DNA from 3 places in the Streptomyces sp. NPDC091280 genome. Region 2 is predicted to be linked to each of the others. Evidence: riboswitches for the same ligand, from Rfam matches in the RefSeq annotation. Region 2 holds a riboswitch; each other region holds the start of a gene.

Region 1 (3,265 bases), on a different contig from region 2:
CGGCGGCGCGGTGCTGGACTCGCGGACGGTCCCGCGCAGCGAGATCCGGAGCCCGTCCTCCTCGTCGATCCCGAGCCCGTGCCGGAACGGCAGCACACCGTACGTACGCCGCCCGGTGAGACCGCGCAGCATCTCCAACCCCGGCTCCAGGAGCGAGACATCGCCCCGGAACTTGTTGACGAGGAACCCGGCGACGAGCGCCTGGTCCTCGGGGGAGAGCAGCGCGACGGTCCCGAAGAAGGAGGCGAAGACACCGCCGCGGTCGATGTCCCCGACGACCAGTACGGGGAGTCCGGCGTTCCGGGCGATCCCCATGTTGACGATGTCGGTCCGGCGCAGATTGATCTCGGCCGGACTGCCGGCCCCCTCACAGATCACCGCGTCATACGTGCCCCGCAACTCGGCCAGGCAGTCCAGCACGGTGCCGAGCAGCGCCTCCTGCCGGCCACCGTGGTAGCCGCGCGCGCTCATCTCGCCCACGGGCTTCCCCATGAGCACGACCTGACTGCTGCGGTCGCCGCCCGGCTTGAGGAGGACCGGGTTCATCTGCGCGGTCGGCTCGATCCGGCAGGCCTGCGCCTGCATGGCCTGCGCCCGGCCGATCTCGGCACCCTCGCGCGTCACGAACGAATTCAGCGACATGTTCTGCGCCTTGAACGGCGCGACCTTCACGCCCTGCCGCACCAGCCACCGGCAGATCCCGGCGGTGACGACGCTCTTCCCGGCGTCCGAGGTGGTGCCCGCGACCAACAGCCCGCCGCCGCTCATGACTTGGGTCCCTTCAGCAGCAGCCGCCCGGCGACACTGACCCCGAGCGCGAGCCAGCCGACGCGCCGGGACAGCCGTACGGCTCGGTCGATGTCCGCCACGGCGACGGCCCGGCCGGCGCCGTTGAGCACGGGCCGGTGCTCGACCCGGCCGCCGTAGGAGAGCGTGCCGCCCAGCCGTACGCCGAGGGCGCCCGCGAAGGAGGCCTCCACGGGACCGGCGTTGGGGCTCGGGTGCCGGCGGGCGTCGGTGCGCCAGGCGCGTACCGCTCCGCGCGGGTCGTCGCCCGCGAGCGTCGCGAGGACGGCGGTGAGGCGGGCGCCGGGCCAGCCGGCCACGTCGTCGAGACGGGCCGAAGCCCAGCCGTAGCGGCGGTACTTGGCCGACTTGTGCCCGACCATGGCGTCCAGGGTGTTCACGGCCCGGAAGCCGAGCAGACCCGGGACACCCGCGACACCGCCCCACACCAGGGCGCCCACCACCGCGTCGGAGGTGTTCTCGGCCACGGACTCGACTACGGCGCGGGCGATCCCGTCCGCGTCGAGGGCCTGCGGGTCGCGCCCGCACAGGTGCGGGAGCCGGGCGCGGGCGGCCTCGATGTCACCGGCCTCCAGCGCCCGGCCGACGATCCCGGCCTCGCGCGCGAGGGAGGTCCCGCCGACGACCGCCCAGGTGGCGGCGGCGGTGAGGGCGGCAGAGGCCGTACGGGACGGTCGTAGGGCCGAAGTGGCCACGGTGGCGAGGGAGACGGCGCCGCCCACGCACACGGCGGTGTGCAGGGCGCCCCAGCCTCGGTGGTCGCGCCACAGCAGCTGTTCCACGGCACCGGCGGCGCGGCCGAACGCGGCGACCGGATGACCGCGGCGGGGATCGCCGAGCAGATGGTCACCGAGGAGGCCGGCGGCGGCGCCGTACGCGAAGACGCGATCGGCACGCATCGGCTCAGCCGGTCGCTACGGTCGCCGAGTCGGACACTGGGGCGGTCGCTGGGGCGTTCGCTGAGCTGGTACGGGACCTCGAACGGCAGCCGAGCATGGCGATATGTCCTCACTCAGGGTGTCCACGCCCTGGTTCGACGAGACCGGCGGTGAGAGTTCCTGGCTCCCGGGGTTGTCTACCCCGGTGACAGTGGCGGGACCGCGCCGGATTCGCACCGGCTTCCTCTCCTGCCGCCGTACATGGCCCCGGCAGTCCACCACGGGGTTGGAAGGGGCGTCAACTTGCCGTTGACCTGCGGGGGAGGAGTGTGCTGAGGCCCACACGCGGGGCGTCGGAGGGGCCACGCGCACGTGGGGTGCGGGACGGTGTCCGTCCCGCACCCCACGTGGGTCCAACTGGCGGCCGGTCAGGCCACGATGATGTAGATCCCGTACGCCACCGCCGCCACGCAGGCCGCGAAGCAGGCGTACGCGCCGGTCAGGGCGAGGGTCGCGGAGTCGCCCTGGGCGGTGGCCCGTTCGCGGCGCGAGAGGGCGGTGATGCCGAGGGTGAAGACGGCCACGAGGGCCACGGTGACCACGAGGCTGACGCCGAAGACGGAGCCGAGGGCTGCCCAGTCGATGTCCATGCTGATTCGTTCCTTCTGGTTCCTGCTGGTTCCTGCCGACGGGGTTCGAGGACTCAGACCGCGGCGGCCGGCGGGGTGGCCGTGTCGGGCGCCGCGGAGGCGGGGGCGGGGCTCACGGGCGGCGAGGGGATCGTCGCGGTGAGGCCCTCGGAGAGGGCGACGGACGGGGGCGGGGTGACGGCGGCGATGGCCGCGGTGACCACACCGGCCGGCTCCTCGAACTCGTTGACGTTCGAGGCGTCGACCACCTGGCGGCGGGAGAGCAGCCAGATGCCGGCGCTGGAGGCGACCAGGAAGACGGCCACCAACGCGGTGCCCCAGTCGCCGAGGTCGGTCACGGACTCGGCGAGCGCGCCGACCAGCGCGGCGGCCGGCAGCGTCAGACCCCAGGCGACGAACATCCGGGTGGCGGTCGACCAGCGGACGACACCGCCCTTGCGGCCGAGGCCCGCGCCCATCACGGAGCCGGAGACGGCGTGCGTGGTGGAGAGCGAGAAGCCGATGTGCGAGGAGGCCAGGATGACCGCGGCGGCACTGGTCTGGGCGGCGAAGCCCTGCTGGGGCCGGAGGTCGGTCAGGCCCTTGCCCATCGTGCGGATGATGCGCCAGCCGCCGATGTAGGTGCCCATCGCGATGGCGAGGCCCGCGGAGAGGATGACCCAGGTGGGCGGGTCCGAGTCGGGGGCGATGGAACCGCCGGCGATCAGCGCGAGGGTGATGATGCCCATCGTCTTCTGCGCGTCGTTCGTGCCGTGGGCCAGTGAGACCAGGCCGGCCGAGGCGATCTGGCCGACGCGAAAGCCCTTGTCGGCGGCCTTGCCGTCCGCGCCGCGGCTCAGCGCGTACGAGAACCTGGTGGCGAGCATCGCCGCGACACCCGCGACGATCGGGGCGGCCACCGCGGGCAGCAGCACCTTGGTGACCAGGACG
Region 2 (3,265 bases):
GGAGCGGGACTTCGGGGAGCGTGAGGAGGGTGTGGGTGCCGGGGACGGGCGAGCCGAGGGCTGTCGCGAAGAACAGGCGGACGAGGAGGACGGCCAGGGCGAGTTTCGCGAAGGCGGCGTAGGAGCGGGACCAGGGGGCGGAGGTGCGGTGCGTCGCCACGACGTAGGCCGTGACCGTGATCAGGAGGGTGAGGAGGAGGGGGTTGGTGGTGCGGGTGGCGGCGGTGGCGAGCCCCAGGGACCAGGTCCACCAGGCGCCCGGGTGGATGGAGTCGGGCCCGCTCCGCTCACGCATGTCCGCGCCTGCGGGCCTGCCACACCGCCGCCGCGGCCAGCAGCGCGATGACCGCCGCGCTCGCCGTCAGACCCAGCGCGTGGTCCTCGTGGTGTGCCGGGGTGGTCTGTTCCCCGCAGCCCTGGTCCGGGTAGCCGTCGATCGCGCACAGCAGGGCGTTCGGGTCGTAGCGCAGCGGCTTCGCGACCGCCGCGAGCGCCTCTGCCGTCGTGGCGTCGGGGGAGACGGTGGCGCAGGCGGTACGGCGGGCGGGCGGGGTCTCCTCGGAGGGCGCGTCGGACGCCGTGCCGAAGTCGATGACGAGAGCGACGCGCTTCTTCCCGTCCACGGCCGGGGATTTGGCGCAGATCGACGTGAAGTCGACTGCCGGGCCCCGGGGTTGCCGCGCGTCGGCCGAGTCCTCGCTCACCGCGAAGCGGAAGCCCTGCACGTCCCCGTCGGCGGGACGGCTGGTGGCGGGGCCCTGGGTGGCGTACGTCCAGTGGGTGCCGGTGCGGTCCCAGAACGACCAGTAGCGGTAACCGGCCGCCTGGGCGGGGGAGTTGGCGGCGACGGCGAGCACGAGCGCGGTGAGCAGGAGGACGGGGACGCGGACGGGGGAGGGGCGGCGGGTCACTGCTGCCGCCCACGCCCGCGGCCACGGACGAACAGCACGGCACCGGCCGCGGCCACGACCAGGAGAGCGCCGCCGACCGCCCAAGCGACCTCCGAGGAACCATCGTTGCCGTCGGAGGCCGCCCTGACCTCCGGGCCGGTCGCGTTCAGCAGGGAGACGAGGTCCTGGCCGCCGAAGTCGTGGACGTCGGCGCCCTTCGCGGTGGTCGCCACGAACACGAGCTGCGCGTAGGCGGCCGGACCTCCCCGCGCGGCCCACGCCTTCGCGTGGGTCTCCAGCCAGCGCAGCGGCTTCGCGGCCTGGTCGTGCAGGCCGAGCGACGACAGCGCGACGACCGCGTCGGCCGTGTTGCCGTAGTCGGGCTGCGGCTCGGCGCCCGGGAGGGCCGTGGTGAGGTGGCCGTCCTTGGCCAGGGCCCGGGTGAGCCAGCGGGCGCCGTTGCGGCTCAGCGTCGTCCCGGAGGCGCCGGAGTCCGGCCGCGCGCAGTCCGCGGGGGCCCCGGCGTCGTCCCGCCGGCTCCCGGCGAGCGACTGGCCGGCCAGGCCGAGCACGGCGGCGGCCGTCGCGTCCGCGTTGGCGACCAGCCCGCCCTTCTTGTCCGGCTGGTAGGCGAAGGCGCCCGCGTCCGTACCGCCGTCGCAGGGCAGCGCCAGCTTCCGGAGAGCGTCGTAGGGGGACTTCCCGTCCTTCCGGACGTTCGGCACGGTCACTCCGGCGGCGCCGAGCGCGTCCATGACGACGCCGGTGGAGTTCGCGTCACTGGCACCGCCGGGGGAGTATCCCCAGCCGCCGTCCGGGTTCTCGACGGACTTCAGCCAGGCGACGGCCCTGGCCACCCGCGCGTCGTGGGAACCGGCCAGCGCCGCGAGGGCCTGTACGGCGGCGGCCGTGCTGTTCGTGTCGACCACGACCTTGGCGTCGCACGCCTTGCCGGGGTCGGCCCGGAACGCCGCGAAGGCCCCGTCGGCGCACTGCTGCCCGGCCAGCCACGCCACCGCGCTGTCGGCGGGCCGCACACCCACCGCGTCCTGCGCGAGCAGGGCCAGGGACTGACGCCACACGCCGTCGTAGGTGGGGTCGGAGGTGCCGTAGAGCCCGGCGGGTATCGCGACGGAGGGCGACGGGGACGGACCGGCGGCGGCGACGGGTGTCGCGGCGCTCACGGTGACGGTGATGCCGACGGCCAGGGCCGCGGCGCTGCGGCGGACGTTCATGATCGGCGGATGCCTTCCCCTACGGGGAGCAGGGCAGCACGGGAACACCCCCGGGCGGCTCGGCTCCGTATTCCTCGACGGCGCGTGCGAGCCGGTCACGTACCGTACGGGGCGGTCCGGCTCACCGGCCCCGGAGGGACGGATCACGGTTGCGGGTCAGCGCCGGAATTGCACCGGCTTTCCCCCGTACGGGTGTGATGACGACCCGGTCACTCTACGGGGAACCTGGGTGTCGGCTGTGGGGAGGGGGTGCCCGGCCGCGGTCGTGCGGTCACCAGGCCGGCCGGAGCCGGTCGACGGCCGGTCCGGTCCGGAACCGGTCTCAGACCCGGACCGGCGCCCCCGCCCCGACCCCCGTCGGCTGGCACAGGACCAGTGCCAGGTCGTCGGTGGGCGGTCCGCCGGTGTGGGCGAGCAGGCGTTCGTACAGGGCGTGCAGTGCCGCGTCCGGTGTCGGTTCGCTCAGCGCCGTCGCGCACTCGGTGAGCAGGGCGAACGGGGTGCCGTCGAGGGCGCGGGACTCGGTGAGGCCGTCCGTGTAGAGGAGGAGGCGGTCGCCGGGCTGGAGACGGACCCGGTACTGCTGCGGGTCCGGGCACAGTCCCAACGGCAGTGCCGGGACCCGGGGTTCGAGGAGTTCCAGGCGCTGCCCGGAGCGCAGGGGCGCCGGATGGCCGCAGTTGACGAGCCGCACCTCGCCGGGACCGAACTCGGCCAGCACCGCCGTGACGAAGTCCTCCGGACCGAGACCGGGCGCCAGCCGGGCGTCCAGCGCCTTCGCCAGGGTCGTCAAGTCCGGTGCCGTAGAGGCGAGTTCACGGAACCCGACGAGTGTGTCGGCGGCCGTCCGCAGCGCGTCGAGCCCGTGCCCGCGCGCGTCCCCGACCAGCACCCGCAGACCGTACGGCGTCACCGCGAGGTCGTACAGGTCGCCGCCGACGGAGGACTCGGGGTGCGCGCAGTGGTAGCGGGTGCTGACCTGGGTGCCGGAGAGGGTGCGGGAGACGGGCCGCAGGATCGCCTCCTGGGTGATCCGGGCCACCTCCCGCGCCTCCGCGAGCCGCGCCCGCAGCCGGCCGTGCCGCCGTGCCGCGTACACACCGCACGCGCAGCCGACCAGCAGCGCGCCCCAGCGGACGG
Region 3 (3,265 bases), on a different contig from region 2:
GGCATCAGCGGGGTGCCGGGCGTCGGCAAGTCGACGTTCATCGACGCCTTCGGCACGCTGCTCACCTCGCTCGGGTTCCGGGTCGCGGTCCTCGCCGTGGACCCGTCCTCGACCCGGACGGGCGGCTCGATCCTCGGCGACAAGACCCGCATGGAGCGGCTGGCCGTGGACCCGGCGGCCTTCGTCCGCCCCTCCCCCACCGCGGGCACGCTCGGCGGCGTCGCGAAGGCGACCCGGGAGTCGATCGTGGTCATGGAGGCGGCGGGCTACGACGTCGTCCTGGTCGAGACGGTGGGCGTCGGCCAGTCCGAGACGGCCGTGGCCAACATGGTCGACTCCTTCCTGCTGTTGACCCTGGCCCGCACGGGCGACCAGTTGCAGGGCATCAAGAAGGGCGTCCTGGAACTGGCGGACGTCATCGCCGTCAACAAGGCGGACGGCCCGCACGAGCGCGACGCGCGGGGCGCGGCACGGGAGTTGGCGGGCGCGCTGCGGCTGATGCACCCCGCCGACGCCGCCTGGACCCCACCGGTGCTGAGTTGCAGCGCCCGCGAGGGCACCGGCCTGGACACGGTGTGGGAGCGCCTGGAACAGCACCGGTCGCTGCTGGACTCCACGGGCCGGCTGGCCGCCAAACGCCGTGCGCAGCAGGTGGACTGGACGTGGACGATGGTCCGCGACGAGCTGCTGGGCAGGCTGCACGCCGATCCGGCGGTGCGGGCGCTGGCGCCGGATCTCGAACGCCGGGTGCGGGAAGGCGAGTTGACGGCGACCGTGGCGGCGGAGGAGATCCTGCGGGCCTTCGGATCCGGGTCCGGCTGAGCGGCCGGCCGACGGCCCGAAGATCGACGTATCCGCCCCGCACCCTCTAGGCTGGTGCACGCAGCTGGTTCGCCCCGTCCGCCAGGCGGGATGCGTCGTAAGAGGGAACCCGGTGGGAATCCGGGACTGCCCCGCAGCGGTGAGTGGGAACGACCGCCGTCATAAGCACTGGACCCGAACAGACCGGGCCTGGGAAGCGACGGCCAGTAGGTGTCCTCCGGTTTCCGGAGGGCGGGCCCGCGAGTCCGAAGACCTGCCCGTTGCCCGTACGCGACCTGTTCGCGCGCGGACATCCCGGTGACCTCGTGGGCGGGTCGGCGAACACACCGGACGGACGGTCACCCGACCGCCGCCGTCCGGTCCGTCATCCCTTCGCGCCCTCGTCCCGTCGTCCGGGATCTCAGGGATTCATCTCGCGAAGGAGATCTCCGTGACCACCAAGACCGCAGCCGCGGCAGCACGCGCCACCGTGTACGGCTACCCCCGCCAGGGCCCGGACCGGGAACTGAAGAAGGCGATCGAGGGCTACTGGAAGGGCCGCGTCGACGCCGACACCCTCCGGGCCACCGCCGCCGGACTGCGCCGCGCCACCTGGCGGCAGCTGGCCGAGGCCGGCCTCCACGAAGTGCCGACCGGCGACTTCTCGTACTACGACCATGTCCTGGACACCAGCGTCATGGTCGGCGCGATCCCCGCCCGCCTCCGTGCCGCCGTCGAACTCGACGCGCTGGACGGGTACTTCGCGATGGCGCGCGGCACGCAGGACGTGGCGCCGCTGGAGATGACGAAGTGGTTCGACACCAACTACCACTACCTGGTGCCCGAGTTGGGGCCGGACACGGTGTTCACCGCCGACTCCGGCAAGCAGGTCGGCGAGTTCCGTGAGGCGCTCGCGCTGGGGCTCACGGCCCGCCCGGTCCTCGTCGGCCCGGTCACCTATCTGCTGCTCGCCAAGCCCGCGCCCGACGCGCCCGCCGACTTCGAGCCGCTGACCCTGCTGGACCGGCTGCTGCCCGTGTACGCCGAGGTGCTGGCGGATCTGCGGGCGGCGGGCGCGGAGTGGGCGCAGCTCGACGAGCCCGCGCTCGTGCAGGACCGCACCCCGGCCGAACTGAACGCCGCCGAGCGCGCCTACCGCGACCTCGGCGCGCTCACCGACCGCCCGAAGCTGCTGGTCGCCTCCTACTTCGACCGGCTCGGCGACGCCTTGCCGGTCCTGGCGAAGGCTCCGGTGGAGGGGCTGGCGCTGGACTTCACCGGGGCCGGGGCCGCCAACCTGGACGCCCTGGCCGCGGTGGGCGGGCTGCCCGGGAAGCGGCTGGTCGCCGGAGTGGTCGACGGCCGCAACATCTGGGTCAACGACCTCACCAAGTCCCTTGCCGTACTGGGCACGTTGCTCGGTCTCGCCGACCGGGTCGACGTGGCCGCCTCCTGCTCCCTGCTGCACGTCCCGCTCGACGCCGCCGCCGAGCGGGACATCGAGCCGCAGCTCCTGCGCTGGCTTGCGTTCGCGCGGCAGAAGACGCGGGAGATCGTCACCCTCGCCCAGGGCCTGGCCCGGGGCACCGGCACGATCTCCGCCCAACTGGCCGCGAACCGCGCCGACCTGGCCTCCCGCGCGGGCTCCCCGATCACCCGGGACCCCGCCGTACGGGCCCGTGCCGCCGCCGTCACCGAGGCCGACGCCCGCCGCTCGCAGCCGTACGGCGAGCGGACCACCGCCCAGCGGGCGCGGCTCGGTCTGCCCCTGCTGCCGACCACCACGATCGGCTCCTTCCCGCAGACCGCCGAACTGCGCACCGCCCGCGCCGACTTGAGGGCGAACCGGATCGACACGGCCGGGTACGAGGAGCGCATCAGGGCGGAGATCGGCGAGGTGGTCTCCTTCCAGGAGAAGACCGGCCTCGACGTCCTGGTGCACGGCGAGCCCGAACGCAACGACATGGTCCAGTACTTCGCCGAGCAGCTCACCGGCTACCTCGCCACCCGGCACGGCTGGGTCCAGTCCTACGGCACCCGTTACGTCCGGCCGCCGATCCTGGCCGGTGACATCTCCCGCCCCGAGCCGATGACGGTCCGCTGGACGACGTACGCCCAGTCGCTCACCGCGCGCCCGGTCAAGGGCATGCTCACCGGGCCGGTCACCATGCTCGCCTGGTCCTTCGTGCGCGACGACCAGCCGCTCGGCGACACCGCCCGGCAGGTCGCCCTCGCCCTGCGCGACGAGGTGAACGACCTTGAGGCGGCCGGGACTTCGGTCATCCAGGTCGACGAACCGGCACTACGCGAGACCCTTCCGCTGCGGGCGGCGGACCGGGAGGCGTATCTCGCGTGGGCGACGGAGGCGTTCCGGCTGACCACCGCCGGGGTCCGGCCGGACACCCAGATCCACACCCACATGTGCTACGCCGAGTTCGGCGACATCGTGCGGGCCATCGACGAC

The links. A riboswitch is a leader RNA that binds a small molecule or an ion and turns the genes downstream of it on or off. The one in region 2 is predicted to bind cobalamin.
Region 1: linked by a shared signal. The riboswitch ahead of ACIQPR_RS32485 (cobalamin biosynthesis protein) and the one ahead of ACIQPR_RS29180 (prenyltransferase/squalene oxidase repeat-containing protein) in region 2 are both predicted to bind cobalamin.
Region 3: linked by a shared signal. The riboswitch ahead of metE (5-methyltetrahydropteroyltriglutamate--homocysteine S-methyltransferase) and the one ahead of ACIQPR_RS29180 (prenyltransferase/squalene oxidase repeat-containing protein) in region 2 are both predicted to bind cobalamin.

What each region holds. Positions count from the first base shown of each region.
Region 1 is NZ_JBIVUZ010000011.1:395,905-399,169, forward strand. It holds gene ACIQPR_RS32480 (cobyric acid synthase) at 1-768, opposite strand, end outside; gene ACIQPR_RS32485 (cobalamin biosynthesis protein) at 765-1,706, opposite strand; cobalamin riboswitch at 1,839-1,981, opposite strand; gene ACIQPR_RS32490 (hypothetical protein) at 2,114-2,335, opposite strand; gene ACIQPR_RS32495 (anion permease) at 2,389-3,265, opposite strand, start outside.
Region 2 is NZ_JBIVUZ010000010.1:151,593-154,857, reverse strand. It holds gene ACIQPR_RS29190 (CbiQ family ECF transporter T component) at 1-295, opposite strand, end outside; gene ACIQPR_RS29185 (SCO2322 family protein) at 288-911, opposite strand; gene ACIQPR_RS29180 (prenyltransferase/squalene oxidase repeat-containing protein) at 908-2,125, opposite strand; cobalamin riboswitch at 2,218-2,349, opposite strand; gene ACIQPR_RS29175 (PP2C family protein-serine/threonine phosphatase) at 2,448-3,265, opposite strand, start outside.
Region 3 is NZ_JBIVUZ010000004.1:285,812-289,076, reverse strand. It holds gene meaB (methylmalonyl Co-A mutase-associated GTPase MeaB) at 1-822, shown strand, start outside; cobalamin riboswitch at 871-1,098, shown strand; gene metE (5-methyltetrahydropteroyltriglutamate--homocysteine S-methyltransferase) at 1,253-3,265, shown strand, end outside.